Microscilla marina ATCC 23134: one gene and its partner. Each later gene encodes a partner of the first gene's protein in a complex. Links are inferred from orthologs where the notes say so. Each region holds a gene or a part of one and is shown in the gene's direction. Other genes may lie near its edges.

Region 1 (14,835 bases):
CAGGAGTTGATTCGGTTTATTGTAGACCTTGACAGTAAGAATTGCTTTGCTGATAGTATTAGGTTTAGCCACCTTCAGAAACGAGCAGGTGCTTTTCTAATCAATTATAAGGTAAAGCTAGATAACATGGTGGCCAGGTTTGACAGTGAGCTATACATAGACCTTGATTTTTATAAAGATTTTAAGACGCACAAAGTTGCTAAAAAGCGTTTCAGCAGTCTTGACCTCCAGGAAAAAGTGTTGCGTAAAACCAAAATTATACTCCAACTGCCCAAAGGTTATCGGGTAAAACACCTCCCTACCCCACTTATTCAAACTCACCCAGTGTTTGCGTTTAAAATTCATTTTAAAACTGAGGGCAATCAGCTAATTTATACTAAAGAAATATCGACCCAAAGTAGCCTGATCAAAAAAACAGATTTTGAAGCCTGGAATAAAGCAATTGATGCTTTGAACAAAATCTACAATGATCAGGTCATTTTAACCAAAAAACAGTAGTTATACCAGGCACTTGTTTACCTATCGCTTGTTATCAGAGATGAATTACTTTCAGCCTCCTTTTTTTATTTTTACCTTGTGCCCAAACCAACCAATATACTACTTATGAATACCCAAAACATATTGCGTTTTTTGGCTGACCTTGCCCAAAACAATACCCGTGAATGGATGCAGGACAACAAAAAAGTATACCAACAAGCCAAGAAAGATTTTGAAGAGTTCACCAGTGAAGTCATAGAAGAAATAGCGACTTTTGACCCCAACATAACCGGGCTTACCGCTAAAGACTGTCTCTTTCGCCTTCATCGTGATGTTCGGTTTAGTAAAGACAAAAGCCCTTATAAACTTAACTTTGGGGCATCTATTACCAAAGGTGGGCGCAAATCGCACTGGGCTGGGTATTATTTGCAAATACAGCCAGGAGGCGAATCGTTTATGGCAGGGGGCTGTTATATGCCTGCTTCCGAAAACCTGGCAAAAATACGTCAGGAGATTGATTATAATGCAGAAGAGTTTAGAAAATTGTTGGCAGCCGATGGCTTTAAAAAATATTTTGGTACCTTATCGGGCGAACAAGTAAAAACTTCGCCGAAAGGCTACAAAAAAGATAATCCCAATATTGACCTACTGCGCCATAAGAGCTTTACAATGTGGCACAAAGTAACGGATAAACAAGTGCTGAGCAAAAACTATAAAACCTTGATTGTGCATGCTTTTGAAGCAATGAAACCAGTCAATGACTTTTTGAATACCGCCATGGAGTAGTTGGAACAGGCTGACCAGGTTACAAAAGTACTCATAAAGCAAAAGGTGTGACCCCAGGAATAGGCCACACCTTTTATATATTTTTATCACTGGTATATCATTCAGTCACCCCTAATTTAGAATACTGAAGTGTCCCAACATTTATGTATCATTGTTCCTTGCTGCTCTTTGTTAAAACTGCACCAAAGACCTTAGCATACGCCTTTTATTCATACGGTACACACGCTTCTTTAATAAATGAAGAATAATACCTGACAAAATCAACGAGCCACTGATAAACAAGGCTTCACGGTGTACAGTAAAAGGTCTTGTTCCGGGCGAATCGTCCAAGGCAGGGTTGATCATATCCATAGCAAAATACCCAATACCTGCCACTGGCAACAATAAGCTACCTGCGTATAAAAAACGACTTGGATTGCGCACAATAATTTTATCAATATTGGCAAAAGGTATACTATTACCCAAAATAAACAACTCGTTTTCCCCTACTCCCAATATTTTGCCCTTATAACGGGCTCTGCCTCCCTTGAGAGTAAACTCTAATTCATTGCCTCTGTAAAACCTCACTCGTTTTACTTTGCCAAGGCGTCTGTGCATGTCTAGTGCCATATAACGCACTACATTATCTGCATTTTCTTTTTCAGCGTTATTGATACTTTGCTTGATGCTATCTTTTTTGGTTTCTACTTTTTGCTCTTGTGCGCTCAAGGTATGCACATACAAGCTCAATACAACGAAAAAACGGAGGGTGTAGATGATATTCATAGGCATATAAATTATGGGTGTGTGCAAGTCAACACGCTTAGGGTACAATATGTTATAAAAAAAGGCTATCTTTTTATCAGATAGCCCTTTTATATACGAATCACAAAACCTGAACGTTGCCGCAGGTTAGTCTACATTGTCATTAATCATTCTTGTCCTCTTCTGGAGTTTGTCCCATATTTCGGCGTACCAAAAACTGCTGTAGGGCAATAACGTAAGCATCTGCCTGCTCTGACATTTTGACGGCTGCTTGGTAGCAACGTAAAGCATCGGTATAAAACCCTTTGTCTTCAAAGAAAAAGGCTTCTGATAATTGAGCAGTGGCATTACGGGTGGCTTTGTTAGATGCTTTAAAAGCACTATAAGCTTTGTTAAACTTGGGGGCATCTTCTTCGTCTAAACGAAAAAGGCCATATTTGTCTGATTGAATGCCACGTTCTTTTGACTCGATAAATACCAGGCAATCAAGTGCCCCCTTGAGTTTACCCTGACTAAAGTCTACCACAGTAGAAGTATCCGCCAAGGTTTTGGTGTATAACACCTCCTCTTCAAACCTATCCATAATCTTCAACAGATAATTTTTGGTTCCAACAAGTGCTTGCCAGGTAATGGTTACTTTGGGGTCATAAAAATTAGAACGGTCAGGTAAGTATACACTGAATGCATTGAAGGTAGCTCGTTTTACCGATCCGGTCACATTCATGTATTTATAGCGATTTGCGTTGATGTTTTCTTTGCCTTTTTTGGTAAGCTCTGATATAATATAGGTGGCATAACGACTCGACAATGACTTGCGTTGTTCGTCCAGCCTTTTTTCCAGGGTGGCTACATTATACACCCCTGCTTTGCTTATTTGTACAGTACCACCCGAACTATGTACCAAACTCAAATAACTGCGGGGAGCCACTTTGATTTGATAACTATTGCTCAATACTTGTCCCACGGATAATGCACTGTTTTTGCCTGTAATTGTACTGGCGCCACTGCTTGCCAATACCCTGAACTTGCTTTGGGAGTAGCCAGTAAGTGCCAATGTCCCAAACACAATTACTATAATATATTTTTTCATAATAAGATGGTAGGTATTCTTCAGGAGTAAAAACTATGTAACAGCGTTCCTGAATGTTTATGAATAATAATGTTTACCTTAATAACGACGTTTATCAAATTAGGGTGTGATTTTAAGTAAAACTATAAAGATCATACCTGCCAAACGACATCACACCCTTGCACAGTAATGGTGCCTCTGCCAAGCAATTTGTTGTACTGAAGCAAAAAAACCACCCCAAACAGGAGTGGTTTTGCATAAATATAATTTGTTTCAGTTACTTTATTACATACTTGGCATAATCGCCAATGCCGTGACGAATCAAGAACTGATGATAAGCAGTAATGTACGCTTCATCGTTGCCCGACATTTTCACAGCTTCTCTAAAACTATTCAAAGCGTCAACAAACAACTTGTGGTCTTCCATAATAAAAGCTTCTGATAATTTATCTGCGGCATTCATTTTTCCACTGATGCTTTTCTTAAAAGAGCCATACGCTTTTTTGAAACTCGCTTCTACCTTCTTGTTCATTTGCCCTATTTCGCAAGTACGTGACTTTACGGCTTGTTTGCGCTGTACTGGTGTTACACGTACCAAAAACCTTTGGTCTTCGGCTTTGTATTGGCTAAAATCAATGGTGATAGAAGTATCAGTAACAGTAGATGTGGCCAACTCATCGTTGAACAGGTTTTCTATGGTTACTTTATAGCTTTTGTTCATCGCCAATGGGTTCCACTTGATGGTCACCTTAGGGTTGTGGTAGTTGTTAGACGAAGCCATAAATAAATTGATGATGTTGAAAGTCAAGTCTCGTTTTACCGATCCAGTCACGTTCATGTACTTGTAACGGTTCTTATTGATGTTTTCTTTACCACCTTTGGTCAGCTCACTGATAATATAAGTAGCATAACGCTTAGATACTGACGCTTTAGTTTTTGCCAGTTTTTGTTCCAAACTAGCGATGCTATAGGTTCCCGCCTTGCTAATTTGCACGGTTCCACCAGATTTGTGTACCAAACTGAGGTAGCTTCGGGGTGATACGGTTACTCGGTTAGCAGACTTCAGCGAACCACCCACTCTTAGGTTTCCGCCTCCGGCAACTTTGCTTTTGCCACTACTTGCCAGCACTCTAAAAGCATACTGAGCCTGAGTTACGCTATAAGATAGAGTAAGCGCCAATCCAAAAAGTAAAATATGTCTAAATTTTTTCATAGCATTATAATGTAATTTCAATCTGTAAAAAGTTTAGTAATGAATAATATAAAATAAGCAGGAGGTTATTTTTGTTTGTACTTTTCATAATCTCCAATAGCGTGGCGAATCAAAAAATGATGGTAAGCTACTTTGTAAGCATTGTTACCGTTTGATAATTCTATTGCCTTCTCATAACACTTTAACGCTTTAGAAAACAATTCGTTTTCTTCGTAAAAAAATGCCTCTTCCAGTACATCTGCTGCATTGTTGCTTGCTACTGGGTTTTCTTTCTTAAAATCAGCAAAAGCTTTTTTTACCGTTTGGTTATCAGCTGCCATAATCAGGCTATACCTTAATGAAGTAGCTTTGGGCCTTTCTTTTGACGTTATCTTCAATACGCACATCTCTTGTCCTTTGTAAGGAGCCTTGTTAAAGTCAATCACCAAACTGGTGTCTTTTACTTCCTGGGCGTATAGCTTTTCGTCAAACTCATTCATCACCACCACATTGTATGTTGTAGTCCCTACAACTGGATACCAGTGAACGGTTGCTTTTTTGCTAATAAATTTATTGACCGAATTTTGTGGAGCAATGTTTAGCTTAAAAGGCGACTCTGCCCTGTTTACCGATCCAGTCACGTTCATGTACTTATAACGGTTTTTTTGAGGGTTTCTTACCCTGGCTTTAGTGAGTTCTTTTATTACATAGGTTGCATACTGTTGGGTAACCGTTTTTTGCATTTTAGTCAGTTGTTCAAGCAATAACTTTGCGGTGTACTCTCCTTTTTTGCTAATCTGGACTGTTCCACCCTGTCTGTTTACCAAGCTCAAATAGCTTTTTGGTTCTACCTTAATTTTTTGGTTCTGATAAATTTTTTGTCCCACTCGAAGTTGTTGAACGTTATCAACCAATGAACTTTTTCCACTGCTTGCCAACACCCTGAACACATGTTTTTTGTTTTGAGCTTTTAGTGTATAAGGGATCATCGTTATTGTGAGCAAGCAAATTAAGCAATATCGTGTCATGAGTTATTTTTGGTATTATTTTAAGATGTTATAAATCAACAACACTCTATCTTGTACTAAAAAACTTCACAAAAGTTTTATTTTTTAGATAAACGGTAGATAGAGTGTTGTTTAATGTATATATAAGACAGATTTAAATCATTTGTAGTTGTATTATTTTGACAATTAAAGTACTTAATAGTTTAGTTTACCCAAAAAAAACCTACATGTTTACTCCTCTGATTCTTTCTGGGGAGGTGTTGCGACATCTTTTTGGTGCTGAATCTCGTTGGGTGCCCGCCAACCAAAAAGTTTACGAATAAAACCATGATAAATCTCTACAAAGATACCAGACAAAACCACCCCAAGCAAACCTGCCCCCAAATCCATTTTAGTGTTGGTTTTGTAAAAAACAAAAAGCATCAATCCAACTACCAAAAATACAATAATCGCTTGAATAAGAATAGTAAGGGCGTCATACCAAATGCCTACTTTGATAAAAATATAAGAAAAGATGAGAACAGTTATAAGTACAATCAATATGCTAATGGAGGTATTAACCCAAGGCCTTGTTTCTTTAATAAAATCTCCTCGCAAAATCATAGATACAATATTAGCATGTACTACCACACCATACATGTCAGGAGTACCTCGTCCAATATAATTATCATTAAGTGGAGTAAAAAGTTTATCATCAAATGATTTGGCCTCAAGAGAAGGACCCATAAATCCCAAAATTACAACTTTGTTTTTAAGCACATTTCCAATTTTAGAAGATGTATCTTGTACTGAATTAAAGATATCTGCTACGTCTAGGACTGCAAAGTTAGAAGCTTTGCCAGCAGTAACACTTATGTTACCCAAAAAATTAATCCATTCATAGTCCTTATTTCGTTTCAGGAAAGTTGCTGTTTTTTTAGGAGCATAGAGTTGGGCTATTTTTACAGCAAAAGCATATTCGTTGCGAGGTTTTTTGATCACAGTAGTATCAAATTTCTGAGCGCCACTAGAAAACACTCTATGTGTTACTCTTTCTTTGGGGCTAAAAGATCGGACAGTAGGCCAACTGAGTTGATTACCTTTACCTTTGGTAATTAAGTTTACAAAACCTGTATGGGCATTTTTGGTAAATAGGTCATAATTGGTTCTCACATAATACTTATCTTTAGTCTTATTTAATAGTTGACTTGCCATGACAAGGTTAGGAGTTTGTTTAAATGCATCAGCCAGCACTTGGTCTGAGGTAGAGTCTCTTGCTGTTTCAAGTTGTACATCAAAGCCCACTACTTTAGGTTGATATTGATTAATGATACTGACGAGCGAGGACAAGCCATTTCGGTCTAAATTGCCAATATTTACTACTGTGATGTTGGTGTCAGCTTTTTGGTGATCCATGATTTTTGATACAACCAAGTCAGTTAAATCAAACTCTGCAAAAGCATCTTCCAATGGGTTCAAAAACTCAATGTTTCTCAATACAGCAGTTTGTCGTACAATAAGGGCTACACTTCCCATCAATGCCATGATGATTAACCCGTGCAAGAATGAATTAGCGAGTCGTTTTAACATAATTAAAAAGTAAAATCAGGTTATTTGATAAATGTAAGTATTGATATGATAGCTACTGAGTTTTGTCAGGCTAACAGTAAGGTAGTGAATTGATGGTTTTTATTTTTTGAATATATTACTTTTTTTCAAGCAATTAAAATACTAAACTCACGAAACTTAATAAAAAAAGAGAAATACTTACATGGCAATAAGACGAAAAAAACGTCTGGATATTTCACAATATGTGGAGGGAATCCTCCAGCAAGATCGGGTAAGGCTCAGCCAAGCCATTACCCTGGTAGAAAGCACCCTGGAAGAAGATCGGTCGTTGGCACGACAACTTATTGAACGCCTGCTCCCCTACACAGGCAAAGCAGTACGCATTGGCATTACAGGAGTACCAGGCGTGGGTAAAAGTACTTTTATAGAAGCATTGGGGCAATACATTGCCCAACAGGGCAAAAAACTGGCAGTACTGGCGGTAGATCCCAGCAGTCAACGCTCACGCGGAAGTATTATGGGCGACAAAACCCGCATGGAACTATTGGCAGCCAACCAAAACGCCTACATTCGCCCTTCGCCAGCGGGTACCTCATTGGGTGGAGTGGCAAGCCGTACCCGTGAAACGATGTTGCTATGCGAAGCTGCCGGATTTGAGGTAATTTTTATAGAAACGGTAGGTGTAGGACAATCGGAAACGGTGGTACACGGAATGGTTGATTTCTTCTTGTTGTTGATGCTTGCCGGAGCGGGCGATGAGTTGCAGGGCATCAAAAAGGGGATTATGGAAATGGCTGATGTAGTGGCGATTACCAAAGCCGATGGCGACAACCAACAAAAAGCAGCGGTAGCCAAAGCCGAATACCAAAGTGCCTTTCACTTGTTTCCTCCTGCTGCCAATGGTTGGTTTCCTAAGGTGGTTACCTGCTCGGCGCTCCATAACGAGGGCATTGAGCATATTTGGAGTTTGACCAACGAATATATTGAGCATACCCAACAAAATAAGTATTTCGACGAGCGTAGGAAGGAACAAAACCTGCGTTGGATGTACGAGACCATCCGCCAAACTCTTGAGGAGCAGTTTTTTCATCACAAGGAGGTGATTAAGAAGCTTCCACAAGTTGCCCAACAAATCAGTGAAGGAACTTTGCCCCCACTTACCGGAGCACAATTATTACTTGATTTGGCAAAAAAATAGCCCTCTATGCTTGTGGCTCTACCCATACACTGGTCAATTGCAAAATAAGGTCGTGGTTTTCGGATTCGGCAGTGTCAGCAAGGTCATAGAGTTGATCGAGGTATTCGGGGCGGATGAACAAACGATAACCTACCAGGTGTTTTACAATGATCTTTTTATTGACCAGGCTCTGAATAGATTTTTTCTTTTTATTTTTTTCCAAAAACTGTTCATCATTGATCCAAATAGCCCGCTGTCGCATAAACTTTTTTTGGCGTTGGTGGTGCTCGTCATAATAAAATTCGTGCAGGGTATACTCAAAAAATATATCTGCGATCACCTTGCGCTCATGCTCGGTAAGTTTTAATAGTGGAGAGGTAACCATGTAATGATTGTTTTTTAGGGCAGCCTGACAAAGTTCCAGGCTGTATGTTGACATCGTTGTTCGAAATTAATTATATTTTTCTATTCCAACAATCAAGTAAGGGCTTTGTATAATTATTTTTGGTTAACTTATTCACTCGAAGAGGTATTAACAACGACCAATACTGTTTGAAAAACTAACAATGATGCAACTATGAACACTAAATTTTTGACCGATAGAGCAGAGGTACACTTCAACACCTCTACTCATTTATATATTATACTGGTGTCTGTACTGGTACTGATCGTGGGCGTTTTGGCATTAAAAAAACTAGAAGCACCCAATAAATACATCTTACCACTGATGGGAGCCATGGGCATTGTCATTGGGTTTATTTTTTGGTTCACCAAACAAAATGTAATGCTGGTGATTGACAAAAAAGCTCAAACCATTCAAATACAGGAAAAAACCAAACAAGGGCTCCTCACCTCTACCCTACCCTTTGACAATTTTAACGCCCTGATAGTACAAAGGGCAGTGTCGATAAGTCGCAATAACAGCGCTGGCACCTCAAGCAAAAGCGTGAGTTTTCAGATACAACTTAAGCGCAATGACGGGGCTATGGTAAAGTTGGCTACTTACCACCAGCTCAACAATGCATACGAGTTTGTAAGTAAACTCAAAAAAATAGTGCCTTATCAAGTGTATATCATAGATGCTCCGATGGAAGAGTACAAAACGGGCGTGCAAAAACTCAAGCAATTGGAGGGAGCACAAGTGCTAGACGATTATACCCCGTTGCTCAAGTCACACCTGACAACTCAACAAACCCCGGCAAAGATTCAACTGCCCACCTCGCCTGGATTTGACAAAACCCACAATGCTGAAGGAACGACTTACCAGTGGAGCAATCGCAAAAACATAGCGGTAATGCTGCTTGGAGTTATTTTTATCACGGGGTTTATATTTCTTATTCAACTCATTGACCATAAAGGAATACGACTGGGAGCCAATATATTTATGGGGCTTATATGCCTGGCAATGGTGGCAGGGCTCATTAATAGTGCCTTTGGTACCAGTTACTTACACTTGGGCAAACAACAGCTTACCCACAAAAGTGTGCTATTTGGTAAAACGATTGGTAGCCAAAGCTGGAACTATAGCCAACTTGCCGAGATTATGAGTGAACTGGGTACCCAAGGCGACCAAAGCATTCAGCTGAGCAGTAAAAAAGGGCAAGACTTATTGCATCAACTGGCGCATAGTTCACCCGAAAACCTGGTCAGTCAAATGATGGGGCTTATCAGCCACTATAAATCTTATTTTATGACTATAGATGTGAGCGGTTTGTTATTAAGCGAGCGCTTATACCTGGAACTGGAAATAGCTAAAAAAATGACTCAATCTCAAAGCGAATCATCACAATAATGCCTTTTACTTTTTCACATCCTGCACTTATACTTCCGCTTACTTACTTACCTAAGCATTGGGTTTCCAGCTCGGCACTGGTCATAGGCAGCCTTGCTCCAGATTTTGAGTATTTTTTGCGTATGCGTATCAATAGCCAGTATAGCCATACCATACAAGGTTTGCTATGGTTCGACTTGCCATTGGGTCTGTTGCTCACGGTGGTATTTCATCAGATAGTGCGTAATGTATTAATTGATAACCTGCCATTTTTTCTAAAGTCGCGTGTATATCATTGTAAGGAGTTTAACTGGTGGGCTTATATGCGTAAACGGTGGTGGGTGGTGATCATTTCTCTGCTCATTGGTTCGGCTTCGCACCTTCTTTGGGATAGCTTTACGCACGAGCACGCTACTTTTGTAGACTTATTTCCCTCTCTTAATACCCCGTACCGCATATTGGGGCACTTGGTGCCTGCCTATCGTTTGGTACAACACTTAAGCACGCTGACAGGTGGTATTATCCTATGTTGGGCAATTTGGCGAATGCCCCAAAACTTCACTGTGAAAGCCAGTTTTAACTCTAGTTTTTGGGACGTTTTTGTATTAGTTACCCTGCCCATATTTGCCGCAAGGTTGTTTTTCAGGGATGGTTACCTCATTGGTAACATAGTAGCAAGTATGATAGCGGCAGGGTTGGCGGGGTTGGTCATTACCTCAGTGGTATACAAGCAATTGTACAAAAACAAAAAGGAGTAACTTCATAGAAAGCTACTCCTTATTTTATACTCCTTTATGGGCTATATTTCTTACCGCTTATGGCTCAGGCTTCATCCTTTATTTAGGCTGCTCAAGCAACAAAAACTCTTTGGTTACCAAGTAGTTGAACGGAAAAAAATTGACGTTCAAGTTTTTCATTAAAGGTAACTTGTTCAAAATACTATGCGTTTTACGACTGGTAAGTTTTAAATGAGTCGAAGCAATCACTTTTTTCATTTTTTTGTGGGTCAAGTGATTCAAGCCTTTGTATACACTCACCAGGTCAGACTCAAGGTCGCCTACTATAGTGCGGTTGTTCTTTGCAATGCGATTCATCAACATTTTTTCGGGCAAAAACTGGCACCAATAAATGCCTACATCTTTGGTTACGTGTGAAGCATAAGGACCTGCCCAAGGTGGGTAGGTTACAAATATTTTTCCGTTTTCGGTCAAGTGTTGGCTCACTTGCTTGAATATTTCGGTGAGTATAGGCAATTGAATGTGCTCTACTACATCGTTGAAGAAAATGTAGTCAAAGCGTTCATCATCGCGCAAGGGGTCGTCCAAAATATTACGTTTTTCGCATACAATGTTAGGAATGTTGTGTTTGTTTATCAAATGTTCGGTAATCTTGATATGGTGCGAATCAATGTCTAAACCGTATACCTGGCAATTGTCATAAGCAGTGGCATACCATAGTGCCATGCCTCCCATACCACAACCAAAATCAAGGACTTTTTTATTGCTCAGGTCAAACTGTTGCTTGATCAGCATTTTGTCTAAATACAAATGAGAGTCTACGTCTTCGGTAAAGTTTTTCTCTGCGTAAGCGACTCCTTCATCAAATTGCTCGCTAGTTAACATTACAAATGTTTATTTATAAGATATTAAAAATTGTGCAAAGTTAAGCTTTATCTGGCACTCTAGCCAAATATAGCGCTTCATTTTGTACAACTTCAAGAAAAGTTTTGCGGGAGAATACAAGCAAAAAACAGGCTTGTTTGGCTTTACTGTGACTTTTTTTGCAAAAAAGCATTTTTTTAAACCTGGTTAAAACCGACAACCCCATAAAAGTCCTATCAGAAAATTTTTTTTAAAAAAAATGAAGCAAGGGGGGAGAGATTTGACCTGCCAAATGTACTTACTTATGAAAACATTTACCATCAGGCAAAATAGATAGTATAGTTTTAAAACGAACAAAGATTAATAATTCCCTCAATATTTTTAATAAAAGCACACTGATTATTCAGGGTGTTTTTTTTGCTTTAGGAATATGCAAAAAGTAACTTTTCGTGCTAGTTTATCCCCCCTAGCCTAGGGTTTGGGTAATAAGTTGTTTCCAGGTAGTTGAGTTCTACAATAGCTAGGCTATTTAGGTCAGACTCAAATCAGCTTTAGTAAAACTGGCTTACTTCGCAAGGAAGTCTGAAAACTTCCATTTATTCAAGTCTTTTGCGAAAAATGGAGAAACCCTAGACGGAGGTGCTAACTGACCTTAACCTTGCAGATCAGTGGAGCAATGGAAGCGTGGCTAAGTATTTGCAAAATTTTTTGCAAACCATGGAACAATGCAGAGCCCAAATCTACCCGAAAACAGAAGTGTTGTCTGTTTACGTGCTCAACCTCCCCCAGGCTATGGATAAATCCTGCATATGGTTGGTTATTCTCCTGTAAATACTCATTCAATTCCCCCCAAGTAGCCAGCTCTTGGTCAAGTACCTTGTACAGTATCTCTTCAGTTTTAGAGGGAGGTGCTTCTGTAAATTCAATATACAGGTGAACATCAGGTAACGGAGCTTCCCAGTATTCTATTATAAAGGGAAAAGGAGTGGTATCAAAAGGTAGGGGCAACGGATACCCAAATTGCTTAAATATTTGTTGTGCAGGGAGTTGTTGCCACTCAAACCGAATTTCACCTGCCTGTATATCATCTTGAGGGAAAATTTGACGACCTGTAGGAATACTTTGCCACCCAATGCTTATAGAGTAGGCTGGTCCAGCTGGCGCTGATAAGTTACAGGCAAGTATAGAAACACCTTCTAAAAATTTGATAGTGAAACTCCTTTCTATAACCGAAGTAGGAGTCAACGCGAATCGATGGATGTCGACCCCTTGAGTAAGTTGACGAAACTCGCTGGTGAGCTGCTGATCCATTGCCTGCATAAACTGAGGTGATGCCTGAGTAGTTTGGGCAAAAATGCTAAAGCAATTGAGCATAGTTTGTAGTAAGTTTAGCGGGTGGCTGCTTTGATCAAAGCCCAAGCTAAAGCAAATGATGCTGGGTCATCAGCTATGCCAGCCCCAAAAGTTAAAATATCTTCAATAATAGTTAAAATCATGATGAGCGCAGCTGCACCAGCCAGAAAGTATTTTACTTTAGGGTATTTTTTAAGAAAATCCCGAATTGCTATATCAAAATCTATCCCTTTGGTGATTGTTTGTTTAATTAGAAGGAGGATTGGGAACCTGAATTCAAACTCAACATGTGCTGATGGAGCAATTATGAGTTGGTAGTATTGACCAATAAGCAAATGCTCATAAGTCCCTTGCCAGCTTGGGTTGTTTGTCAATGGGAGTAAGTTCATTATTAGGGACTCTTTTGTTTAGACTAGACTCAAATTAACTTAGGTAAAACTGGCTTGCTACACAAAGAAGTCTAGCGGCTTCCATTTATTTAACCTACGGAAGACTTGAAAGAGCGAGTGTATTTTTTGCCAAAGCAATTTTAGTAAAACGAGCTTTCAACGAAAGAATCCCCTACAAATACAACCCTTGCCTATTTCTCTAAGTACTTTGAGGTTTTATTGCACAAGGAAAACTTGTCTTGTAAGGATCGATACTTCCATTCATTCAAGCTTTTCAAGTCTCCTACGGAAGATTTGATGGAGCAGGGTGTTTTTTTTGCTTTAGGTAAAAAGCAAAAAAGAAGGCTATCAAAAACCTCCTTTTTATCACTCACTAATGAAATACTCAAATTACCAGGGCACCTCTTCGTCGAGGTGAATAAATTTGCCAGTAAAACTGGTCTTTTCTTCCAACGATAAATTGACCAATGTTTTAGCACCTGATACTACATCCATAGGTGCTGCATCGGTGCCCAAGTCGGTTTTTACCCAACCAGGGTGCGCCGAGTTTACCTTAATATTTGTGTCTTTTAATAAGGCTACTAAATGCACTGTAAAAGAGTTTAAGGCTGTTTTGGAAGCATTGTAGGCAAATGGTTTGACACCATACCAACCCGATTCGGCGTCGTTTTGTACATTGACCGACCCCAAAATACTCGACACGTTGGTAATATACCCCTGTTTGCTTTTTCTAATCAAGGGTAACAGCTTTTGGGTCAAGGCTACCAACCCAAAGAAATTTACCTCAAAAGTTTGCCTCAGGGCTTCTAAAGAAACCGTTTCAGTAGTGTTCTCTCCCCAGCTTTCTTCACTGTGAATAATTCCGGCATTGTTTACCAATATATCCAACTGTCCGTATTTTTCATCAATGTATTTTTTTGCTTCATCAAAACTCTCTGGCTGGGTTATATCCAACTTCAAAAATTCTACATCCAAACCTTCAGACTTTAGCTGCTCACTTGCTTGTTTTCCGCGTTGGTCGCTGCGGCTTCCCATAATTACTGTGATGCCCTTTTTTGCCAGTTGACGGCTTGCTTCAAAACCTATACCTTTGTTAGCGCCTGTAATAAATGCTACTTTTTTCATTTTTCTTTTTAACTTTTCTAAATACTTAAAATCTACCTTGCTGGAAACTCATATTTCTTTTGGAGATTATGCCAGCATTTTATTTTTGTTAATAAGTAAACACTTAAGGCTGCAACCATTGCTTATCAACTAAATCTGAGACAAAATTACGGCGTTCATGATTTAAAATGAAATAAGATGTTTTAGCTTTGTTATCAATAAAATTATATCACAGTGATGGTAAGTTTAGAATGGTACCGTACATTTAAGGCAGTTTACAAGCATAAAAACTACTCAAGAGCTGCCAAAGAGTTGTTTATGAGCCAGCCAGCGGTAAGCAACCAAATAAGTATGCTTGAGGCTGCCGTGGGGCACAAGTTGTTTTACCGAAAGTCGAAAGGGGTAGAGCCTACCGAAAACGCTAAGTTTTTGAATAACCTCATTATTGATGCGTTGGATAAACTAGAAGCAGTAGAGGCATTTTATAACAAGCGAGCAGCAAAAGAAAGTCAGTTTTTTTCTTTGGGTATGAGCCCCCACGCATACCACGCCCTGTTTTCGGGCAAACTACCTTCCATAGGGCAACATATTTCCTTTCAATTTGAGGAATCCAGCCA
Region 2 (14,907 bases), on another replicon or contig:
CCAATGGCAAGGTATCAGTGTTTGACCCACACACCCGACGCATCAAGTTTCAGCATGACATAGGGCAAATAAAAGAGGTAGAGGCTATGCTATACAACCCTCATCAACAACAGTTGTATGTAAGCAGTAATGGTCTTAATATATTTAAGGAAGGGCAATCCAACAAATGGGACTTTTATACCAAACCAAACTATAAAGAAAGTCCTATGACAGTTATGCCAGACGCAGGAGTGGCGGGCAGTGCCCCAAAAAATTACGCTTTTTTTGGCAAAGACCACATCGTTTCGGCTTCATCGGTAGGCATAGATGTAATAAGGCTGGCTCCACGCCCCAATGAGCTGCCTCCACTCACGCCAGTGTTTAGGGCTAACAACCGAACGTACCAAGTGACTCCCAACAAAATACCCTATGTGCATTATCTACCTTATTTTCTTCGTTTGCGTTCGGGCAGGGCAAGAGCGGTGTGGGGCGATACTGTCAATCAAAGAATATGGGCGGGATACCACGATGGGTTGTATTATTACAACGCTCAAGGGAAAGCCAACCAACTGATAGACCAACAAAACAACCACGGTATTTATGCTCTTAGCATTACTCAAACCCCTAACGGCTTGGTATGGATAGGCACCATAGAGCATGGCTTGTACGGTATCAGAGATACCACCATTGTGTATCATTACGACATGGGCAGTGGATTGGTGAGTAATTATTGTAAAGTATTGCGCCCTGACGGTAATAAGCTATGGGTGGGTACTGCACAGGGGATTCAATTGGTAGATCCTGCCAAGTCTACTTTTGAGTTGTTTAATCAGCAAGATGGTTTGGTCACCAACGAGGTAAGAGACTTACTCATTAAAGGCAATCAGGTGTGGGTGGCTACTACCAAGGGATTGTTGGTGTTTAATAAAACAGAAATGCGCAAGAATACCAGTTTTCCTCCCATTTATATTACAGGGGTTTCTATTTGGGACAAAGAGGTGCCGCTAAAAGAAGCCTATGAACTGGCCTACGACCAAAACAACTTAAGGGTAGAGTTCAAGGGGTTGGCTTATCGTAGCCGGGGAAGGTTTTTGTATAAGTATCGTATGATAGGTCTCGACAGTACTTGGACAACCATCAATAGTACCAACAGCTTTGCCCGTTATTCATCTATTCCGTATGGCACCTACGAGTTTGAAGTAAAAGCAGTAAACGAAGATGGCGTAGAAAGCGAAGGCATTGCTGTGTTGCAAGTTACTGTGCACAAGCACTATACTCAAACCTGGTGGTTTATTCTATTGGTAGTATTAGGCGCCCTATCTGTCCTGAGTGCATTCTTTTTATTGCGTATTCAAAACCTCAAGCGCGAAAATCACATCAAGCAAGCACTCCGAAACTCTCAATTATCGGCACTCAAGGTGCAAATGAACCCTCACTTTATTTTTAATGCTCTTAACTCTATCCAAGAATTTATTTTGCTCAATGAAAAGCGACTTGCCAATGCTTTTTTGGGTAAATTTGCCGACCTTATGCGACTTACACTAGATATGTCAAACGAAAAACAGGTAGGACTGGTAGAAGAACTAAAGGTACTTAGGCTATATTTAGAACTAGAAGCCATCAGGTTTGAAGATACGTTTGAGTATCAGATTAAAGTAGACGATAGCATTGACCCTGAGGAGGTTTCTATTCCATCAATGCTTATTCAGCCTTATGTAGAAAATGCCATCAAACACGGTTTGTTGCATAAAAAAGACCATAGAAAGTTGTTCATTAGTTTTACCAAAAGCGATGAAGGCGATTTGCTTTGTTGTCAGGTAGAAGACAATGGCATTGGGCGCAAAAAATCTTGGGAGCTTAAGGCAAAAAGAAAAACTTACCATAAGTCGTTTGCCATGAGTGCCACCCAAAAAAGACTGGAGCTGCTCAATCATGGGCGCAAAGCTTCTATTATGGTCAGTATTATTGATTTAGAAAATGAAGCAGGGCAAGCCTTGGGAACCAGTGTTCATTTAAAAATTCCTATTGACAGTACTTTTAATTAGTATAGATACTCAGGCAGTTGTTTTAGTATGTATATATTGCCTGATATGTTGACGTACTGAGTCAGTATTTAAATATAGCCAACATACTATGAATCATTTGTAATTACTTACACTCATAAAGTTTTACTTAATAATGTTGAAAGCACTTATCATTGACGACGAAGCTAAAGCCAGACGTATTTTACAGGAACTGCTCAAAGAGTATTGCCCACAAATAGAGATAGTAGGTGAGGCAGATGACGTACCCAATGCAGTAAAAGCAATACATAAATACCAACCCAACCTGGTTTTTTTAGATATAGAAATGCCTGGTTATACAGGGTTTCAACTGCTTGACTTTTTCGATACTATCAACTTTGAAATCATTTTTACTACTGCTTACCGGGAGTACGCCATTCAAGCTTTTCAAGTGTCGGCCATTGACTATTTGCTTAAGCCAATACAAATAGAGTTGTTGATAAAAGCCATAGAAAAAGTAGAAGGACAATTGAGTGAACCACAGATAAACGAGCGGATAGATACTCTCAAAAGCAATCTAAGTCAAGAGTACATCACCCGCATTGCCTTGCCGGTAGCCGAGGGGCTGCTATTTATAGAAGTCGACCAGATAGTGTATCTCAATGCAGAGGGAGCCTATACGCAGATTTTTCTTGAAGGAGGTAAAAAGGTGTTGGTATCTAAAAAAATTAAAAGTTTTGAAAAGGTACTCGATCACCCCAGTTTTTTCAGAACACACCGCTCTTATTTGATTAACCTAAACCGGGTAAAGCAATACGTAAGACAAGATGGTGGGTACATAGTCATGGACAATAACGACTCGGTAAACCTTGCCCGTGAGCGTAAAGAAGATTTTTTGAAGGCATACTCTACCCCCCGTTAGTACTTATACCATTCCGTTGTCTTTGGTCAGAAACCTTAGGTTTATAAGCATACATACTTGCCCTACATTTTTTGTCTGAACTACTGTAGGGCTTTATCATCATCTTTAAAAAAACGGCTGTGAACACTTCTTGTTTGGTGCTAAAATACGCACTTGACCAATGATGCCCATGTGATGTCACCTCTTTGTTTTTTTATAAATATTAGGGTATTGCCAGCGCTTTAGCACAAAGTTTTTATAAACTCATATCAACCATTCATCTTTGTAAAATCCCCGTTTATGAAATGCCTTGAACTTTAGACAAGTATTTGAGTTATTTTTATCCTATAAACTATTTAGAAAAGCTATACATGATCTGATACTTGTTAACCCTTTTGGGCACAAGTGTATAAAAAAGTGTGAAGACTTAATGAAAGTCATGGCACTATCTAACGTTGAAGTATCATATAGGTGATTGCCTATTATAATACTTACCAATTATTTATGTGTTTAATCTATATTTATTAAAACCCGCGTCATTATGACACATTACAAGATTGAGGGATATGTCTTGGCGGGAGTGCTCTGTATGATGTGTTTACTCTCTTCTTTGACACAAGCGTATGCTGCTGTTGTTCCGCAAGAAGACAAGGTTACATTTTATATTAAAAATGACCTTGATCATGCTGTTTTACTCAAGCTAGGCACAAGTACTGTCACGCTAGACATAGGAACTACCAAAAAGTTTCACCGTTTGCCCAACTCAGTGATTTACCTTGCCCAACCCCACATTATGGCTTTTAGCCCTGAAAAAGGAAAAGAAATACTTAAAGTGGAACGTTCTATTCAAGGAAAAAAAATATTACTATCAAAAATTGTTGATGAGTGACAATGGCGCCAGACAAGCCATTGTCTTTTAGGGAATTATGAGAAAAAAAATAAAGATGCTCATCTGGTGTTTAATACTACTGTGGGCACACTGGGGGTGTACACCTTACCAACCGCCCAAGTTCGACAAGCTGGTGTTGAGGTACCAAGATAGCTCAGTGCCCCCAAAATACCATCGAAGCTACACCATTACTGTTTCGCCAGAGCAAAGCATAGTGGTAGTAGATGTATATGGAAAAAGCCTTGCCAATAAAACCTATAAACTGAAAGCATCTACCTTTGAAAAAATAAAAATGTTGGCGGAAGAGGTACAGGCTCCTGGCAACTACAACGAGCAAGCCAATGGAGGCGTAAGCCAAACCCTTAAACTAGTCCACGGCGAACGGATAGTATATGCTTTGTTATGGGACAATAACCAAAAGCTAAAGTCTGCCACCAGCGACTTAGTAAAGGCAGTAAAAATATTGGTGCCCGACCTGGATAGGCTTTTGAAAACACCGTATGATAGCAATTTGGGATAGTTGGGCAGTTTATCACCTAAAAAGGAGTTTTCTTGTGACCACCCCCACTGTTTTTGATAAATTTTGAAGATTGCCAAGGGTATAAGTCCGAACTTGATTCGGGGAAGCAAAATAGTAATTACGTATTTAGTGTTTAGAGCACCAAACTTACTGCTCTACTGTCAGCTGCATCCCCCGAATACCCATATCTACCACTTCTTCGTTGAGGTCTACATCCCATTTGCCATTGGCGTTGCCATCCTTCCATTCAAAGCTTTGGTTGGTAGACAAACGCACCGTAATGACAATGTCCTGGGTTTCGCTACCCGTAATTTGTAAAGGAGTGTCAAACCTGCCTGTAACCACACAAGAACCTGCCGGAATAGGCGAAGTAGCCGCTATAGGGTTGGGTACTGTAGTAGCAGGAGCTTGCCCGGTGTTGGTGCTAAAGTCAGTTTCAAAACCCCAATACCCCTGCAACTTATTGGCATTTACACTCACTTTTTTTGTTTTGATGGTATAATCCTTCAAATAGGTGTTGAAGCCCACAAAAGAGGCCAAGGTACCACTTAGTTCGTTGCCCTGAAAATTGAATTTTACTGCATAGTTTTGGTAAGACAATGACACCCGCAAATAGGCATAACTTCCCGCTTGAATACTGCTCAAGGGTACTTCTAGGTAAGTTTCATTGCCTGCCTTTAAAATACTCTGTTCAAAATCAATGGCTTTGCCGCCACCACTCGTTACTTCAGGAGCCTGGTACAACACCTGCCCGTTGCCAAACTGGGTGGTGGCAGTAGGGGTAAGCTCAAAATAATGCGCCCCAATTAAATTAAACTGAGGTGATTGCCCGGCATTGCCTGTAGGCACCGGATAAGGTTGCCCAAAATTGTTTAAACGAGGTTGAGTAGGGTCAAACACGAACTTAAACACTACTTTAGGGGTATTGACTGCCTGAGGGCTTTCCGCTTTTTTTTGGCAGCCACCCATCAGCAGGCTTGTAGATAATAAGAATAGGAATATTTTTTTCATTGATAAGTTTTTAATGTTTCATTAGTTTTATTGTTTCGCCTTCGGCTAATGGGATATATTGGCGCGAATACTCTAACAATTACCAAAAATCATGCGATTAAGAAAAAAACCTGTATTGTGTAATTACTATGTCACCTATCGTTGCAATGCACGTTGTGGGTTTTGCGATATTTGGGAGCGTCCCTCTCCTTATGTTACCCTCGAAAACGCCCAACGCAATTTTGAAGGCCTTAAGCGCCTGGGAGTAAAGATCATTGATTTTACCGGGGGTGAACCTTTACTGCATAGACAGCTCCCCGAATTACTGGAAATGGCGCAAAATCTGGGGTTCATTACCACGGTGACCACCAATGGATTGCTATACCCCAAACAAGCCGAAAAACTGCAGGGTAAGATAGACATGTTACACCTGTCGCTTGACTCGCCCAATAAAGCCGAACACGACAAAAGCAGAGGTGTAGCCTGTTATGATTTTGTAATGGAGTCGATCAAAATAGCCAAGACGTTGGGCGAACGCCCCGATATTTTGTTTACTGTGTTTGAGCACAACGTAGAGCAAATTAAAGAAGTGTACCACAAGGTATGCTTGCCCAATGACTTACTGCTTATCTTAAACCCGGTGTTTGACTACAACAACGTAGATACCGGGCTACAGCTAAGCCCCCAAAGCCTAAAGGCACTCAAGCAATGGAGTAAGAAAAAATATGTATACCTCAACGAGGGTTTTATCGCCTTGCGGCAAGATGGTGGCAACCACATCGACCGCCCGGTATGCAAGGCAGGCAGTACTACCTTGGTCATTTCGCCCGATAACAAACTGGTATTGCCTTGTTATCATTTGGGGCTAGAGGAGGTGCCCATCAATGGCGATTTATACAATGTGTACCGCTCAGAAAAAGTACAAAAACTCATTGCATTGGAAGGACGACTACCCGAATGTGAAGGATGTGTAATTAATTGCTATATGCAACCCTCGTTTGCGGTAGAACTTAACAAGTATTGGTGGAAGGCATTGCCCAGCACGCTTAAGTATAACTACCTCAAGGGCACTTGGAAGGCTATGTTTCGGTAGCTACTAAAGCCTCAAGGTACGAGCTACGAGTCGAGATTTACCTCCTGCGAAGGCCTTATCTTACCGCAGGGTGACCTGAGCAATGCGAACCCAAAACTCACAAAACAACTTATTTTTGAAAACACCTCATCGCTAGCTTTATGGTTGGCAAGTATTGGTCTGGCTTGCGCCTTAAGACCAATACGGGAGGTTATTTTTTAGGTTGAACTGTCTACAATGGCACACGCGAGGACGACGTGCACTAGCAAGAGAATTAGTTACCTCCTGCTCAAGTCTTACCTTCAGTACCGTCATCGCCTCAGCTCGTGTCTCCACGAGCTGATCGAAACCTTGAAAAGCATTGCTCCCAGACTCTGTGACGGGGCGATTTAGCTTTGCTGAGCACCGACATTCATTGGTATTTAAGGGCTCGTAAACTCGGTTGTGGCGACACAAACCAAGGCGAAAGGCTGTTTTTTAAGGTTACCCTAAAATCACCATCTCCTGCGAAGGTCTTACCGCAGGGTGACCTTCGCAATGCGAACCCAAAACTCACAAAACAACTTATTTTTGAAAACCCTTTTTGGGCTTGAACTGTCTTCAAAAACCTACCAGGATTTTTTAGCGTCATCAATGCTCACTGGTTGCATACTCGTAATTATATTCGAGAAATTCCCTTGTTTGTGATTAGCTTCGCAGAGCTCCCTATGGTCGGTTCGTAATTAAACTGTCTTACCGTAGGGCGACCTGAGCAACGCTACCCCAAAACTTGCAAAACGACTTGTGTACGGGGTTTTGGGTTAGCATGCGTTGGTCTGGCTAAAGCCCTAAGACCAACACGGGGAAGTTATTTTTTGGGCTGGCAAGTGTTCCTTCATTCGTCGGAATGGTTGGGCTCATTGGTCAGGCTAAAGACCTAAGACCAACACAGGGAGGTTATTTTTTTTGTTTGAATTGCCTTCAAAAACCTACCAGGATTTTTTAGCGTCATCAATGCTCACTGGTTGCATACTCGTAATTAGCTTCGAGAAATCCCCTTGTCTGTGATTAGCTTCGCAGAGCTCCCTATGGTCGGTTCGTAATAAACTGTCTTACCGTAGGGCGACCTGAGCAATGCTACCCCAAAACTTGCAAAACGACACTTGTGTACGGGGTTTTGGGTTAGCATGCGTTGGTCTGGCTAAAGCCCTAAGACCAACACGGGGAAGTTATTTTTTGGGCTGGCAAGTGTTCCTTCATTCGTCGGAATGGTTGGGCTCATTGGTCAGGCTAAAGCCTTCTAAATATCAAATTCATAAGCCGTTGATAATAAGTATACTATGAATTTGTTAGTTACCTATGGAACAGGACGCAACTTGAAGCTTGTTGCTTTTGCCCCTTGTCGCTTGTTCCTTGTGGCTGTAGTAGCTCCTGACTAATAAAAAAATCTCTCTTCCTCACTACAATAATGTGAAGGCATTTTTTTAGATTGCAAAAGAGGCGAGAATTTGGCTCTGTTTTATCATTTTAAACTTTTTTTGAATCTATGGAAGAACCCGCAATACAGGATAAAATCAGCGAATTAGAGGCTAAACTAGATAAATTGCCGTCGGAATCAGCTGATGAAGCAACACAAAAAGAACTGTATTTGGAGTTGGGAGATGCTTACCTGGATGCCAACGAATCCGCAAAAGCAAAACAGTTGTACCAGAAGCTGTTAACTGAAACCAACGAAGCTTATTATGCTGCTGCCTATTATGAATTGGGCAAAATAGCCCTTGATGAAAATGATTTTGCTACTGCACAGCAAAATCTGCAATTAGCCATAGAGTGGGGGCAAAAAACCAACGATGAAAATACCCAGGCTAAAGCACACCATGCTTATGCTTTTATTATGCTACAAACCCAAGATAGTGCTGCCGAAGAGAGTAAGGCTTGCCTTGACCATATTATGACAGCAGTGGCTTTGTTTAGCAAAAATAAAAAATACGATAATCTGGGCAAAGCTTTTATGCTGCTTACAGGATTTACCCAGGCGAGGCTCACTACCAACAAGGCCATTGCTTATTTTAAACAGTTGTTGGAACAGCACGAAGAGGCTACTGATCTACTTGGTTTTATTCATTATCACCTGGCTGCTTATTACGAAGCCGACGAAAACTCTAAAGAAGCTTTTAGACACTTTGAGCAGGCTTTGCATTACAAAAACAAGTTGAATATTGGCTCAGAACTAGGCGAAACTTATTACCACCTGGGGTTGCTACACGATGAACAGGGCAATAGTGACAAAGCTTTTGAGTATAACGTGATTGCTTTGCGTCACATGCTGTCTCTCGATGACATATCTACTTATGCAAGCATGGCGGTTATTTTTGTACAAGGGGGCATAGAAGATTGCACAAATGCCACCCTCAAGCAAGAAGCCAAAACTCTATTGGAGCAAGCCCAAAAGCTGGACTTATTGCCCCACGCCGATGCTGAAGGAGCTACAGAGGATAACGATGGCTTTGTGTATGACCATTCTTATACAGGCAATTTGCTGGAGCAAACCCGTGAAGAACAGGAACAAGCCAAAGTAAGCGAGCTGGAAGAGCTAAAAAATGATTTTGCCAAAAAGAAAGCGGCTTTGCCTGACAGCGCCGAGGATTTTGCGCAAGCAGCTTATGACTTATTGTCTAAGTTGAATGAAGGCATTGATCGTTCGTTGTTTTCGTTTTTGGCACGCAAGAAAAACAAAACCCGTAAGGTGGAAGTCAATAACATTTTGAACGATAGTCAAGAGTCTCTCAAACAAGCTATAGCCAATGCTGACGATGATGACCTAAAGACTGTGCTAGAAACCTGGAAAGGCAAACTGGACGATAATTTTAGGGGATAAACACATTTGCCTAAAACCTTTTTAAAAAATAAAATCCCTGAAAATAACACTTTTGGGGATTTTTTTTATGCTGGCATGAACGCTATCTTGGCATTTTGAGTAAAACAAAAAACACGCTATCCATAAAATTTATCAGGAAACCTTCTCATTTTTTTATATTTGTAAAAAAATGGCAGAACAAAACCATTAGAAAAGATATGAATCCCGAAAATTTAGAAACATATAACTCAGAATTGGGCAACGATCCCGAATTGGATGGCAAATACCTGGGTACCATTACCAAAGATTTTGTAAAGGTAGCCAAAGTGCTCAAGGAAGCTTCTTATCAACTACGCTCGCGTGGTTTCGAATATCCTATTTTTCCGGTGGCAAAATATAAAATACCTGTAGGTGAGCTATTGTTTGAAGGCAATGACCTGGGGCTTGAGTGGAACTACTTTGTATCGTACCGCGATATTTTTGTGCAAAACAAACTCATTACCAAGCCCACTAAGTTTGAATCGGCCTACAAAAACCCAGAAGAGTTTTGTTGCCTTTTTGTGGTAGACGAACCTTACTCGAGCTTTATGTTTGTGCCTTACCCTGACGAAGAGGATTAAAAATACGTAAATTATGTTCCGAAAATTGTTTTCAGGCGGAAGCAATGATCCTGTTACTCAAGAGCTCATTGACTATAAAAATAAACTACAGGAAATGTCGAGCATGTTGCTCATCAATAGTAGTCGGTTGATTGATGGTGACTTTGCCGAAAGTGCTTTTATATACCATATCTGGAAGCTCAACGAAGGTGACAAGGATAATTTGGTAGATTGGGAGTTTAAAAAACTGATAGAAGAAGCACAAAAAGAACTGAAATTGATCTATGCCTCTTTTAATAACCTAACGATTGCCAACCCCAAGTTACAAAAAGCACCAGTAAGAAAGCTTTGCGAACGTTGGGAAATCTTGTTTCAATGGTTACGGGGCAATCAAATAAGCGTCATAGAGTTGAGCGAAAGCGGTATAGAAGACCTTTTTAGTGTGGCCGATATTTCGCCTCTGGAGAGTTATGAACCTTTGCCTGCTGAACTGGAACAACAAAAACGTTTTTTAGATTTACCTTTTCGATTTGCTATCGATACTCCTGCCCATGAGGTGGGGATTTTGGGCAAAATTCAAAACATCAAAGCCGAAATCAGACGCTTTATGGAGCGCAAGTATTGACTAGTAATAAGCAGTAAGCCATCAGCTACAACAATGCCCGAATATTTTATATTTTAGCAGGAATGCTGTAGTTTTACAAAGAAAAAGGATAATAATAGTTGCCGTATACTATGGGACGGTTCACCAAGGACTAAAACAATAAAGAATGAAGCCCGATTTTAGCAAAATAGATTTTTCTACCACAGGTACTCAAGTTTCGGATGAGGCTGATACTGACCAAAAAAACTGGAAAACTGCCGAACGCATAGAGGTAAAACCTTACTATACTGCTCAAGACCTCGAAGGAATAGAGCATTTGGGTTTTGTGGCGGGTATCCCTCCTTACTTGCGTGGTCCCTACGCCACTATGTATGTGCAACGTCCCTGGACAATTCGCCAGTATGCCGGGTTTTCAACCGCCGAAGAGTCCAACGCCTTTTATCGTCGTAACCTTGCCGCAGGACAAAAAGGACTTTCGGTAGCCTTTGACCTTGCCACCCACCGAGGCTACGACTCTGACCATCCTCGGGTAGTGGGCGATGTAGGAAAAGCTGGGGTAGCTATAGACTCAGTACTAGATATGAAAATTTTGTTTGATGGTATTCCTTTAGACAAAATGTCGGTATCGATGACGATGAATGGAGCGGTGATTCCTATCATGGCTTTTTATATAGTGGCAGCCGAAGAGCAAGGGGTAAAACCTGAACTTTTGAGTGGCACTATCCAAAACGATATTTTGAAAGAGTTTATGGTGCGCAATACCTACATTTACCCACCATTGCCCAGTATGCGCATCATTGCCGATATTTTTGAGTACACCTCGAATCACATGCCCAAGTTTAACTCTATCAGTATAAGCGGCTACCACATGCAAGAGGCAGGCGCTACGGCTGATATTGAGCTTGCTTATACACTTGCTGACGGGCTAGACTACATACGCACCGGGCTAAAAGCAGGCATGGACATTGACACGTTTGCGCCACGTTTGTCGTTTTTTTGGGCAATTGGTATGAATCATTTCATGGAAATTGCCAAGATGCGCGCTGGGCGTTTACTTTGGTCAAAAATTGTCAAACAGTTTCACCCCAAAAACCCTAAATCGTTGGCGTTGCGTACCCACTGCCAAACTTCGGGTTGGAGTCTGACCGAGCAAGACCCCTTCAATAATGTGGCGCGTACTTGTGTAGAAGCAATGGGTGCAGTTTTGGGGCACACCCAATCGTTGCATACCAACTCACTGGATGAGGCGATTGCTTTACCTACCGACTTTTCGGCGCGCATTGCCCGCAATACGCAGTTGTATTTACAAGACGAAACCAACATTACAAAAGTGGTGGACCCCTGGGGAGGATCTTATTATGTAGAACGCCTCACCCATGACCTGATGCACCGTGCCTGGGAGCTTATTCAAGAGGTAGAAGAACTGGGCGGAATGGCAAAGGCCATAGAAACCGGATTGCCCAAAATGCGCATAGAAGAGGCCGCCGCCCGAAAACAAGCCAGAATTGACGCGGGCAAAGACGTGATTTTGGGGGTAAACAAATACCGCCCCGATGAAGAGAAAGAAATAGAACTACTAGAGGTAGACAATACTGCGGTGCTCAAGTCGCAACTGGCACGTTTAGCAAAACTCAAGCAAGAGCGCAACCAGGCAGATGTAGACGCAGCACTTGCGGCCATTTCCAAAGCTGCTGAAACAGGCGAAGGCAACTTGCTTGACCTTGCTGTAAAAGCAGCCAGGGTACGTGCCAGCCTGGGAGAAATTTCGCAGGCAATGGAAAAAGTATTCGGACGACACAAGGCAACAATTCGTGCTATTTCGGGCATTTATTCGGGAGAAGTGTCTGACGATGAAAATTTTAAGAAAGCCCTCGACATGGCAGATCAATTTGCCCAGTTAGAAGGACGCCGTCCCCGTATTTTGGTGGCAAAAATGGGGCAAGACGGGCACGATCGAGGAGCCAAGGTCATTGCTACTAGTTTTGCCGATTTGGGATTTGATGTAGACATAGGGTCTTTGTTTCAAACCCCCGATGAGGTGGCACGCCAGGCTATAGAAAACGACGTACACATTGTAGGTGTTTCGAGTCTGGCAGCTGGACACAAAACTTTAGTGCCTGCCCTTATCAACGAATTGAAAAAATACGACCGTGAAGATATTATGGTCATTGCCGGAGGAGTGATTCCACCCAAAGACTATGACTTTTTGTACGAAGCAGGCGTTTCAGGTGTATTTGGTCCTGGTACCGTTATTTCGGTAGCTGCCCAGAAGATTCTGGAAGAATTGATGAAAGAAGAGGCATAAGCTTGTACAGAGGTACATTCCAAAACGGTTGATTGGATCAATATCTGATCCGCCGTTTTTTATTGCTTACACTTTGCTATTCAAACCAAAAAATCATTGGATTTGGCGGATGATGGCTAAACTTTATTCATGTAATTAATGGATTTACCCCATAAAATTACTTTTATTTGTAGTGAAAGTATTTTATATATACAAGGGAATAAGTCCCTCACTTATCATTTAAACACGCCCAATGGAATTTGAAACTTTACTACTATCTATAGAGGGGCATGTAGCCACCGTAAAAATTAATGTGCCCAAAAAAGCCAACGCTATGACCCAGGCTTTTTGGAAAGAAATCAAAGAAGTGATGCAAGCCCTCGATCAGAATGAAGATGTAAGGGTGATTGTATTGGAAGGAGAAGGCAAACACTTTACCTCAGGTATAGACCTTACCATGTTTATGCAACTTAAGGCAGAACTTGACAAAAGCGATTGCCCAGCGCGTTCACGCGAAAAACTTCGCCATACTATTCTTACCTTACAAGAGTCTTTCAATGCCATAGAAAAATGCCGTAAACCTGTACTTGCTGCCATTCATGGGGCTTGTATTGGTGGTGGTATAGACATGATTTCTGCCTGTGACATGCGCTATTGCTCAACAGATGCCTATTTTACTGTCAAAGAGATTGACCTGGGAATGGTGGCTGATGTAGGTACCCTACAACGCTTACCCAAAATCATTGGCGAAGGCATCGCCAGAGAACTTGCCTATACAGGGCGCAAGTTTTCGGGTGAAGAAGCCAAAACAATGCAATTGGTGAATCAATGTTATGACTCACGCGAGACAATGCTTAAAGAGGTATATAACATTGCTCAAACCATTGCGGCTAAGTCTCCGTTGGCGATTAGGGGTACCAAAGAAATGTTTCTATATACCCGCGATCATTCGGTAGAAGAAGGACTCAACTACATAGCTACCTGGAACGCTGGCATGTTATTTTCAAAAGATTTGCAGGAAGCAGCAATGGCTGGAATGCAAAAACGAACTCCTAACTTTGCCAATTAGCACACAGTGGTGTATACCTCACGCTTGGGGTATATTTTTAGTATTCTTTGGTTTTGGTCAAAGATTTGCAGCAATAAATTTTCAACAATCATAGTGAGCATGTCGTCCTAAGTACACAGGAAGAAAACCAATTTAACAATGAAGAATATTTTTTTGGAGGAGACAGATGATGGACCTCAACTAAATTTCAATTTTAACGATGGAGTCTTCGAAGTAAAGGGCACCTCAATGCCTGAACACCCCGACGAATATTATCGTGAAGTGCTTACTCATTTGCAAATTTATGTAGATGATCCTACCGCCAGCAAAACTACTATGGTGTTTAAGTTTTTGTATTTCAACACAGGAACCAATCCCATTATTATGCGTTTGTTAGAAACCCTCGAAAAACTCATGGACAAATCTCACAAAGTAGAAGTGCAGTGGGTATACGAACATGACGATATGGACATGAAAGAGGTAGGAGAGTATTTTAATGCACTTACCCAACTTGACATTAAGTTGTTTCCTATTGAAAGTATAGATTAGCCTGCTGGTAGTCATAGTCAAAAAAGCCTGCTGTTGTTATTCAGAAGCAGGCTTTTTTTGGTTAACATTTAGTAAGTACCAAAAAAAAGCGAAACTCGTAAAACACGAGCTTCGCTCAAAGGTGGTTATGAATAAAAATATAATTAATGGCGACGTACTTCGCCAAAATTACAGCGTAAATTGATGCCTGCCGAGCCAAACCTTAGCTCTTCTTTGGTCAATGAGTTAAGTGGGTACTTGATGTAGGGCTCAATGAGTATTTGCATATTCTTGGCTACCATATACTTCATTCCCATAGAAACATTCAACATTTTGGCAAAATCAAAACGACTCAATGCTTCGGGTTGTGACTTACTGTTGGTTTCTATTACTGTAGTCTCTAATCGTTCGAGTTGGCTTCCCACGCCTCCTTTATAATAAGCCTTGGCAATGGTTTCGCGGGTATTATGAGTGTAACGTTCCTCTAAATAAGCCAAAGACGACAATCCTACTGATACATATAAACCCCGATTAGTGTTTCTACTTAAATGGTATTGCAGGTTTACTGGGATGTCTAGCCCTACAAACTGCATGTTGATTGACTTTTGTTGTCCCAACGAACGACTCTCGGTGGTACCGCTTGTCGTAATTTTT

Evidence for each region.
Region 2: the proteins of meaB (region 1) and scpA are in contact, whole or in part, in a crystal structure (PDB 8DPB), measured with the Methylorubrum extorquens proteins. The link is inferred for Microscilla marina ATCC 23134 from one-to-one orthologs. Residues at the interface, in SOR26638.1 of Methylorubrum extorquens: Arg20, Ala21, Ala24, Arg25, Thr28, Ser32, Arg33, Arg34, His37, Thr98, Gly99, Gly100, Ser101, Ile102, Leu103, Lys106, Thr107, Ala110, Ala113, Ile114, Asp115, Arg116, Ala118, Phe119, Ile120, Arg121, Pro122, Pro124; in SOR27001.1 of Methylorubrum extorquens: Glu577, Glu578, Asn579, Asp580, Gly581, Arg582, Arg583, Arg585, His596, Ala604, Ser605, Ala608, Asp609, Gly611, Phe612, Asp613, Val614, Asp615, Ile616, Gly617, Pro618, Leu619, Glu625, Arg628, Gln629, Val631, Glu632, Asn633, Asp634, Glu661.

What each region holds. Positions count from the first base shown.
Region 1 is NZ_AAWS01000015.1:126,346-141,180, reverse strand. Bases 6,187-9,023 are described here. They hold meaB (methylmalonyl Co-A mutase-associated GTPase MeaB), read left to right. Parts: upstream 6,187-7,025; coding sequence 7,026-8,021; downstream 8,022-9,023. Other genes in these bases: M23134_RS15825 (hypothetical protein), read left to right, coding at 8,578-9,023; M23134_RS15830 (hypothetical protein), read right to left, coding at 8,026-8,439; M23134_RS15840 (CHASE2 domain-containing protein), read right to left, coding at 6,187-6,844. In the rest of the region: M23134_RS15870 (transglutaminase-like domain-containing protein), read left to right, coding at 1-498; M23134_RS15865 (DUF2461 domain-containing protein), read left to right, coding at 604-1,263; M23134_RS15860 (hypothetical protein), read right to left, coding at 1,435-2,028; M23134_RS15855 (hypothetical protein), read right to left, coding at 2,171-3,097; M23134_RS15850 (hypothetical protein), read right to left, coding at 3,354-4,289; M23134_RS15845 (hypothetical protein), read right to left, coding at 4,355-5,257; more of M23134_RS15840, read right to left, coding at 5,507-6,186; more of M23134_RS15825, read left to right, coding at 9,024-9,792; M23134_RS15820 (DUF4184 family protein), read left to right, coding at 9,792-10,529; M23134_RS15815 (class I SAM-dependent methyltransferase), read right to left, coding at 10,608-11,393; M23134_RS15810 (hypothetical protein), read right to left, coding at 12,015-12,746; M23134_RS15805 (hypothetical protein), read right to left, coding at 12,761-13,099; M23134_RS15800 (SDR family oxidoreductase), read right to left, coding at 13,505-14,239; M23134_RS15795 (LysR family transcriptional regulator), read left to right, coding at 14,456-14,835. UniProt on the Escherichia coli protein: Binds and hydrolyzes GTP. Likely functions as a G-protein chaperone that assists AdoCbl cofactor delivery to the methylmalonyl-CoA mutase (MCM) ScpA and reactivation of the enzyme during catalysis.
Region 2 is NZ_AAWS01000023.1:18,853-33,759, forward strand. What follows is about bases 10,220-13,128. They hold scpA (methylmalonyl-CoA mutase), read left to right. Parts: upstream 10,220-10,559; coding sequence 10,560-12,698; downstream 12,699-13,128. Other genes in these bases: M23134_RS20505 (hypothetical protein), read left to right, coding at 10,220-10,414; M23134_RS20515 (crotonase/enoyl-CoA hydratase family protein), read left to right, coding at 12,931-13,128. In the rest of the region: M23134_RS38565 (sensor histidine kinase), read left to right, coding at 1-2,024; M23134_RS20470 (LytR/AlgR family response regulator transcription factor), read left to right, coding at 2,158-2,904; M23134_RS20475 (hypothetical protein), read left to right, coding at 3,425-3,772; M23134_RS20480 (hypothetical protein), read left to right, coding at 3,810-4,292; M23134_RS20485 (hypothetical protein), read right to left, coding at 4,440-5,303; M23134_RS20490 (radical SAM protein), read left to right, coding at 5,395-6,375; M23134_RS20495 (tetratricopeptide repeat protein), read left to right, coding at 7,880-9,211; M23134_RS20500 (hypothetical protein), read left to right, coding at 9,409-9,810; more of M23134_RS20505, read left to right, coding at 9,824-10,219; more of M23134_RS20515, read left to right, coding at 13,129-13,746; M23134_RS20520 (DUF1987 domain-containing protein), read left to right, coding at 13,885-14,274; M23134_RS20525 (outer membrane beta-barrel protein), read right to left, coding at 14,418-14,907. UniProt on the Escherichia coli protein: Catalyzes the interconversion of succinyl-CoA and methylmalonyl-CoA. Could be part of a pathway that converts succinate to propionate.